One region of the Virgibacillus siamensis genome, then DNA from elsewhere that is predicted to be linked to it. Evidence: riboswitches for the same ligand, from Rfam matches in the RefSeq annotation. Region 1 holds a riboswitch; each other region holds the start of a gene.

Region 1 (2,205 bases):
ACGGTGAGCTGAAAGCGAACCGATGTTGACTTTCACCACAAGGGTATAAGTGCGACTAAGCCTCTGGTTTCACCAATCGGCAAGTCTTCTTTATCGTAGTGGAGGAGTGTGAAGTTTGCCAGTTGCTGGGCGCTGGAGCTAGACATCGCTTGTTCAATCCGGTGAATAAAATAGGATAATAATCTTATACAGTCTTTCTCCGGACAAAGGAAGTTCCTATTCTCAGCCATAACAGCGCCCCCAGCAGTTCATCCTAAAAATTATAATTTATTGTCGAGTGATACATGTTGCTGATTTATTTTTGCGACGACAAGCCAGCCGATACAAGCACCTGTAATGCTGCTGACCAGAAACGATGGCAAAAAGAACAATGCGCCTGCCGAACTGCCCATCAAAAGATTGGCAATCGGAACCGAAATAAGTGCACCGATGATCCCGGTTCCTACTGCTTCGCCTAATGCCGCCATGCCCTTTTTGCACGTTTTTTTGTAAAGAATTCCGGCCAAAAAAGCACCAACCATTCCACCGGGAAAAGCGAGCAGCGTACCAAGACCAAGCATGTTCCGGAGCAGACCAATCATGAATGCAATCACAACAGCAGGTCCTGGGCCAAGTGTTACCGCAGCCATTACATTAACGGCGTGCTGGACCGGGTAGGCTTTTGCAACACCCGCCGGAAACCGAAGTAATTGTGCACCGATTGTTCCAATTGCAATAAAGACAGCCATTGTCGTTATTAATTGTGTTTGATTCAATCAAACCCTCCTTTCTATTGGGATGGGACCAGGATGCAGAAGTAAGATAAAAAAAGCCAGATCCAATGACGGACCTGGCTTGAAATAGGTTACTGTTAAAAATTGCATCAGTCTACTTCCCTCCGCTGGTATTAACCAGATCAGGTCCATAAGAGTCGGAAAGCTGATTTGCACTTCCCTCTCAGCCCGCATTTTGGGCACCCCTAGTAGTGAATATAATAGTATTAAATTGTTCTGCCTAAGCATAACAAAAGAATAGTAGTTTGTCATGGGAATTTTTAGAAGTGCAGCGATTACGAAACCTTTTTGTACTGCGGGTCGTACTACACAACTGAGGGAGGCTTATGTATGGAGGAAAATATAAATTTGCCGGCAGCTGTGCTTGATTGGGTCATCAATCAGACGGATCCCAAGGCTGTGGTTGAATCAGTCGACCAACTTAAGGGCAGTACATCATCCACATTACATAGTGTTTCACTCAAGTCAGAAGGGCAGCTTCATCCCTATGTGGTCCGGCAATTTGATAACAGGGAATGGCTGAGTGAAGAGCCTGATTTGGCACTGCATGAAGCTGAATGTCTGCAAATGGCGAATTATTCGGGGGTTGTAACTCCGAGGCTTATTGCATATGATGAGAAGGGTCACCATTGTGGAGTTCCGGCAGTGCTGATGACGCAACTTGAAGGTGAGGTAGATCTGAAGCCGGAGCAGATGGATGAATGGCTTCAGCGTCTGGCGGATGCCTTGGTACGTTTACATGGCATTCCTGCCGAAAACTTTCCATATCTTCATAAAAGCTATAATAATATTTCTTCATTTGGTGTGCCGTACTGGACAAATGTTTCAAATACATGGAAAAAGGCTATTAATCTTCTAAAAGCCCCGCGTCCAAACTCGGCTGAATGCTTCATTCACAGGGACTATCATCCGGCGAATGTGTTATGGACAAATGGTTCCGTCAGTGGTGTCGTTGATTGGCCGAATGGCTGTAAGGGCCCGCGTGGAGTTGATGTCGGTCATTGCCGGGTTAATCTTGCCATGTTGTGGGGAGTTGAAGCTGCAGACGAATTTCTCACGGAATACCGGAAACAGGCCGGATCCCAATTTACATACGAGCCATACTGGGATTTGTTATCTGTTGCAGATATGCTTGTGGGACCGCCGGAAGTATATCCGGGCTGGGAAGCGTTTGGTATGACCGGTTTAACCAATGACATGATGAAAGAAAGGCTCGATCAGTATGTTGTCAGCCTGATGGAAAAAGCGAATGCATAAAAAGGAGGAGAATACGTAATGAAACGGACAGGAGAAATTGTGTTATCGATTATAGGGGTTGTACTATATGCATTATGTGCATTGGGAGGATTTATTGGAGCATCTGTATTAAACAATGAGCAACTTATGTCAAACCTTGCTAATGAAATGGCCACCCCGCAAATGCCGGCAAGTG
Region 2 (2,205 bases), on a different contig from region 1:
TCGCCATCCTTAATCTGAAGCGTTACATCTTTCAGTGCAGTTACACTTTCATTACGTTTATAAAAAACCTTTGTTAACTGATCAATTGTAATTTTAGTCGAATGTGCCATACCAGTTACCCTCCCTATCATTTGAATCGGCTATCTCCACGGAATCAACTTACTCTGCAGTCCCCTTAACAATAAGGAGAAGAAGTAGCCAAAGAAGGAAATTAGCACCAGACCTACGTACATTTGCGTTAATAAGAAAGCTTTATAATTTACCCAAATGAGATATCCAATCCCGCTGTTGGCGGCAACCATTTCAGCTGCTACGATTGTTAATAACGCAATCGCCTGCCCCATTTGAATTCCTTCCAGCATTACCGGTAAAGAGCCAGGCAACGCAATTTTAAAGAAGAAATCTTTCGGACTCGCACCATAATTTTTAGCAACATCAATATAAATCCGGTCAATATTTGTTACACCAGCAGCTGTATTAATGACCACAGGAAAGAAGACACTGATTCCAATAATCAGCATTTTGGAAAACTCACCAATTCCAAATACAATTAAAATAATCGGCAACATTGCCAGTGTCGGAATTGGCATAAGCGCCATAACCAGCGGCGAGAAAAAATGTCGTATCGGCGAGTACATTCCCATCAGCAATCCAAGAATTATCGCAGGAATTACCCCCAATAAGAAGCCGGAAAAAATGCGGGCCAAACTGATTTTAAGATGCACGAACAGCTCACCGCTTGATCCCATCGATATTAACGTCTTAATTATTTCTGAAGGCGGTGGGAAAAAGCGCGGGTCCATAATATGCGTTTGTGATAAAATTTCCCAAAGAATCAAAATAAAAATTGGAGATGAAATGGTTAATAAACTTTTCAGCCTCTGATTGCGTTGTCTTTTCTGCCACTCAGCACGCTCCAATTGAACAGCAGATTGGTTGTTTTCCATGTTCTCGCCACCTTTCATGGACTATACTATGCATCCGCCCAGAAAGTGTGAGATTAAGATAGGCTGTTTTGTTGGAATAAAAACTGTTAAAATCCTTTAAACTTACAAGTCGCCCAGCTTTCATCATGGTTGGCCGGTAATCCTAAATTCTATTTATTTGGTTTAGTTGTAATGATGGACTTTACAAAAGCAGTGATATTGAGTACGCTTATAAATAGGAAAACTGCATAACTGAATGAACGCACTAGGGGAGCTGCAAAATGCGGCTGAGAAAGGTTACTTGACCCTTGGAACCCGATCTGGACAATACCAGCGTGGGGAAGTGCAGTACGTTATATATGTTGTTAATTTATACATATTACGCGACTGCATTTCTTTAGGGAATGCAGTTTTTTTAATTTTTACAAAAGGTTAGGAGCGATTGGAATGAATAGTTGCAGCAATTCAAGAATCACAGGGTGTCAATTCACTTTATTTCCGATGAGTGATGATTTTATTGATCTGATTCTATCAACCCTCAATGAAGTTGATACCTCGAGTGTCTGGAAAAAGACAGACGACGTCAGTACATGCATCCGCGGGAAAATGGTGCAAGTATTTGATGTCACTAAAGCTATTTTTTTGCATGCCGCAAAATCCGGCGAACACATTGCAATGACCGGTACTTTTTCGATTGGCTGCCCGGGAGATTCTGACGCAGATGCTTATATGAACGCACCGGATGAACCAGTGAACATGAAAAACTGCCTGCCCATTTCACAGCTGGCAGGATGCAAGATTGCCATTTACCCGTTAGGCAATAAGCAATATATGGATGCGATTTACAACCAAATTGATTTAGCCAAAAGTAAGGGCATTGAGGTAAGTCCGGACCATTATGCAACACGTCTTGATGGAGATGTGAAGGATATCTTTCATGCCATGCATGACGCATTTAACAACGTACAACAAGAGGTATCTCACGTTACCATGACCTTCACCATTTCAGCAAATAGTCCATCAACAAAAAGGGTTGATACCCATGGCTAAAACATGGAAATTAAAAGAAATCGTCTTAATGTCTGTATTAAGTGTTGTATGCGGGGTCGTATATATGATGTTCTCCCTTTTGGGACAAGGGATGCGGAATATTTTACTCCCATTTGGACTCGCACCGTTCGGATTTGAAATTATTTTTGGTATTTGGTTTATTGTTTCCATTATTACCGCCTATATCATTCGAAAGCCGGGGGCTGCATTAATTTCCGAAGTAGTTGCT
Region 3 (2,205 bases), on a different contig from region 1:
TACCAGTTTTCCGGAAAGTAAACAAACCCGGATTTTCATGACCTACTCCGGGACATCATCCAACATCGCAACATTAGCTCACGAACTTGGCCATGCCTATCATCAGCACGTTATGAATGATATGCATGGACTGAACCAGGGATACTCAATGAATGTAGCGGAGACAGCCTCAACGTTTGCTGAAATGATTGTTGCTGATGCATCCGTCAAAAACGCGTCAGACACGGAGGAAAAGAAATCATTGCTCGAGACGAAAATTCAGCGGAGTATTGCCTTTTTCATGAACATTCAGGCAAGGTTTAACTTTGAGCAGCGTTTCTATGAAGAACGGAAAAATGGTATGGTACCAGTGGAACGGTTAAATGAGTTGATGGTGGAGGCACAAAAAGATGCATATGGAGATTCCATCACTGATTATGATCCAAATTTCTGGGCATCCAAACTGCATTTTCATATAACCGGTGTACCATTTTATAACTTCCCGTACACGTTTGGCTATTTATTCAGTCTTGGCATTTACGCACATGCACAAGAACTTGGCGGCGATTTTGAAGATGACTACATTGCACTGCTTCGGGATACCGGACGGATGACGGTGGAAGATTTGGCCGCGAAGCATCTGGATGTAGATCTGACAAAACCCGATTTCTGGGAGAGCGCAATTGCCCTTTGTGTAAAAGATGTTGAAGAATTTATGAAACTATAATTTTGTCATTCCGCTTCAGGTACGATATAATACAATTAACATAAAAAGCAAATTAATAGAAGCCTTCAGGGGGAGCCAAACGGCTGAGAGTGAACAAGTTGTTCTTACCCTTTGAACCTGTTAGTTAATACTAGCGTAGGGATGGTGGCTTTTTTTGATGGATTACATTAGCGATGTGAGCGGATTCCCCATCAGGAAGCTTCCCCTTGGCATTGCTTTTTTTGTGTGCAAAAATCATGTTGGCGACCGTGCCGACAGGGAAGGGGAGGCAGATAGTTGTGCAATCGAAGCGTACACTGTTTTTAGTGGAGGTTCCTATTTTTACAGCTTTGGCGCTGTTATTGGATATGATTCCGTTCTTATCTTTTAAAATATGGGCGCAGGGCGGCTCGGTATCGTTTGCTATGATTCCGATATTTATTGTTGCATTCCGCTGGGGGCTGAAAGGCGGTCTTTTATCAGGATTTTTATGGGGAGTTCTGCAAATAATGTTTGGTGCATATATATTGACACCTCTTCAGGGATTTCTTGATTACATTGTGGCATTTACGGTGCTTGGTCTTGCCGGCGCGTTTGCCAAACCGGTTCGAAATGCCATCCGCAAAGGTAATGGAAAGAGCAGTTTTCTGTATATTGCACTTGGTGTTTTTATTGGAACCGGGCTGCGTTTTTTAGCGCATTTTGCTGGTGGGATAGCATTTTTTGCAGAAGCAGCTCCAAAAGGACAACCCGTATGGCTGTATTCGCTGCTTTATAATGGCTCCTATATGCTGCCGTCATTTATTTTGACTGCTGTGCTTGTGTTTCTGTTATTCTATAAGCAACCGAAAACATTAATCGAATCTACCCATTAAAATTATCCGCTCACCATTTTTAGTCCTTTGCATGCAAGGGACTATTTTTCTATACTAAAGAAAGAGGTGATATTAATGAGAGAGTTAATCGGTGCGTGTCAGGCATGCGGGAAAAATGTTTACTGTGAAAATGGCTTTTTTGATGGTGAGCAGATAGACGGCAGGCTGTTATGTAATGATTGTGCCGAAGGGGAAGTATCATCAGATTAAGAAGCTATTAAGAAGGATATTATTTTCGCGCATTTCGTCTGTAATATATAAACCAATAGACCCTCTCCATTGACACCACTCTCCCGTTTTGTGCATAGGCTATAGCACATTCAAAAAAGGAAGTGGTTGCAATGGAGCTGACCATCTCACATTGGTTATACGGTTTATTCACATTGATTATTATACTGACAATGATTTTCCGGAAAGGAGTTGTACTCCCTTCATTACTCGGGACGTTCGTTATTGCTTGGGTATATAATGGAAATATTGTTGATGGGTTTATTTCGATATTTAATGCCAATCTGGTTGCAGCAAAGGAATTGTTTAGCATCTTTTTGATTATTACATTCATGATGGCGCTGCTACATTCGCTCCGTGATCTTGGGGCGGACAGGAAAATGATTCAGCCAATCCAGAAGGTAATGGTCAATGGTC
Region 4 (2,205 bases), on a different contig from region 1:
ACATATGATGCTATTCCTAAGGAGCACACTTTATCAGAAATTACACAGACAAAGAAAGTAGAATCATATACAATAATATTGTTTATGATTTTAGAATTAGAAAGGTGAATTTTATGATAAAAGGTGAAAACATACATATACGGACATTTAATAACGATGACGCTCAATCTATGCTGAATTTACAAAAAGGAAACCGTAATTTTTTCGAGGTACAATCAAAGGGCAACTAGAAAGGATGAAAAAGGCTAACGAAAATATTAAACAAGATGAGGACTATTATTTTGGGATTTTTGAAAATGATGAGAACAAGCTAGTAGGTACTATCAATCTTTTTCATATCTTTTTCATATTCTCCGTGGATCATCCCAAAGTGCTGTTATCGGCTACTTCTTAGATGAAAAATATTATAATGCCGTAAACTGGGTAATTTAGAAGCAATTTCTTTATTCACCAAACGAACGCGCTCATTGAATAACTCCGATCTTCCAACTGATAAATTAATATGTTGACTTTTTTCGTAATCTATATTAGCTTAGAATTCAATAATTGAATATTTTTGCAGACCACTAGGGGTGCCTTTATAAAAGGCTGAGATCAGAGTGATTGACTTTGGGACCCTTTGAACTTGATACGGTTGATACCGGCGAAGGGAAGTGGTGGGACGGATGCTGTTTATTTGTTTTTCAAAATATTTACGGTCGTTCAAACCACTTCCTTATGTTTGGGGAAGTGGTTTTTTATTTTATCTCTATTTCTTATAAAAAGGGGTGAATTGATATAGCAGAACTTCATGTGATTTCCACGGGAAAACAGTCGCCGGGGACACTGGCTGGGATTCTTGAAAAAATACATCCGTATGTTGACTTTTTTCATCTAAGGGAAAAGCGCTGGACAAATCAGGAGATGGTTACAACAATACATCTGTTTATTTCCAAAGGGATTCCGCTTGAAAAAATTATAATTAACAGTCGTATAGAGGTTGCACAGAGTATGCATACACATGGTGTCCAACTGACACACACTGCGGATGTGGAAATGGTGCGAAAAGCGCATGGTTCACTGTATATTGGCTGTTCAGTGCATTCTTTGGGAAGAGCTGTTTACGCGGATGAACATGGTGCTGACTTTTTGCTTTATGGCCATATTTTCGAAACGCAGTCAAAGCCGGGGCTGAAACCCAGGGGCTTGAGCAGTTTGAAAAATATTGCTCAGAATACAAAGACACCAGTGATTGCGATTGGCGGGATAACGCCTGAAAATACTCCGGTTGTGGTTGAAAACGGTGCAACAGGAGTAGCGGTATTGTCAGGTATTTTACTGTCAGATGATCCAGTTAAGGCTGCCCAAAAATATCGAAAAGCTTTAGATGAAAAGCGCTTGAATTAGGGAGGGAAACGATGAAACAGCATTATGATGTCATTATTGTCGGCGGGGGAGTTATCGGCTGTTCTGTTGCATTTCAATTGTGTAAACGAGATTACCGTGTACTGGTAGTTGAAAAAGACAGTCTGGCGGGAAAAGCCTCAGGAGCTGCGGCAGGAATGTTGGGAGCGCAGGCGGAGTCGGAGAAGAATAATCCGTTGTTTCCAATTGCAAAAGAAAGCAGGGCGATGTTTCTCGGCTTGGCTGAGGAGCTCCGATCATTGACCGGTATCGATATCGAACTTATCCAAAGTGGTATTTTGAAAATTGCCCGGACGAACGAGGAAGCTGCTGAATTTAAGGATATTGCTGCATTTCAGCAAAAGCTGCACAAGGCAGATGACCATCAAGTTAAAGTCTCCAAATCTACTAACAGGGTTGCGCAATGGCTTACTCCGGAAAAAATTCTGCAGCAGGAGCAGGTACTTTCCGAAAACCTGTCTGGCGGCTTATGGTTGCCGGAAGACGGTCAGGTAAACCCGCCGCTTCTGACCAAGGCATATGCACAGGCCGCCGCGGTTCTGGGGGCAAAAGTAATGGAATATACAGCTGTACAGGGTCTTGTAATCGAATACAATTGCGTTGTCGGTGTGAAAACCGGTACAGAGACCATTTTTGCGGATGAAGTTATTGTGGCGGCAGGTGCATGGTCCGAACAACTTCTTAATAACACAGGATTGAAGCTGGATTCTTATCCTGTTAAAGGGGAATGTTTTTCCGTCCGTCATCATGGCCAACTTATCACGTCCAGTATTTTTTCAACAAGCTGCTATATTGTCCCAA

What was found. Region 1 has a riboswitch for thiamine pyrophosphate ahead of thiW (energy coupling factor transporter S component ThiW). Riboswitches for the same ligand answer to the same signal wherever they lie in the genome.
Region 2: another riboswitch for thiamine pyrophosphate. It lies ahead of B1K71_RS07015 (YkoF family thiamine/hydroxymethylpyrimidine-binding protein); the one in region 1 lies ahead of thiW (energy coupling factor transporter S component ThiW).
Region 3: another riboswitch for thiamine pyrophosphate. It lies ahead of thiT (energy-coupled thiamine transporter ThiT); the one in region 1 lies ahead of thiW (energy coupling factor transporter S component ThiW).
Region 4: another riboswitch for thiamine pyrophosphate. It lies ahead of B1K71_RS04540 (thiamine phosphate synthase); the one in region 1 lies ahead of thiW (energy coupling factor transporter S component ThiW).

Annotation. Positions count from the first base shown of each region.
Region 1 covers NZ_FUIH01000006.1:73,088-75,292, forward strand. The annotation lists gene thiW (energy coupling factor transporter S component ThiW) at 261-755, opposite strand; TPP riboswitch at 856-970, opposite strand; gene B1K71_RS01275 (phosphotransferase family protein) at 1,104-2,030, shown strand; gene B1K71_RS01280 (DUF4064 domain-containing protein) at 2,049-2,205, shown strand, end outside.
Region 2 covers NZ_FUIH01000007.1:679,815-682,019, reverse strand. The annotation lists gene B1K71_RS07025 (ABC transporter ATP-binding protein) at 1-110, opposite strand, end outside; gene B1K71_RS07020 (ABC transporter permease) at 141-947, opposite strand; TPP riboswitch at 1,184-1,285, shown strand; gene B1K71_RS07015 (YkoF family thiamine/hydroxymethylpyrimidine-binding protein) at 1,374-1,976, shown strand; gene B1K71_RS07010 (ECF transporter S component) at 1,969-2,205, shown strand, end outside.
Region 3 covers NZ_FUIH01000007.1:842,427-844,631, forward strand. The annotation lists gene B1K71_RS07830 (M3 family oligoendopeptidase) at 1-706, shown strand, start outside; TPP riboswitch at 765-865, shown strand; gene thiT (energy-coupled thiamine transporter ThiT) at 985-1,560, shown strand; gene B1K71_RS20255 (hypothetical protein) at 1,636-1,770, shown strand; gene B1K71_RS07840 (hypothetical protein) at 1,902-2,205, shown strand, end outside.
Region 4 covers NZ_FUIH01000007.1:178,809-181,013, forward strand. The annotation lists TPP riboswitch at 559-669, shown strand; gene B1K71_RS04540 (thiamine phosphate synthase) at 793-1,386, shown strand; gene thiO (glycine oxidase ThiO) at 1,398-2,205, shown strand, end outside.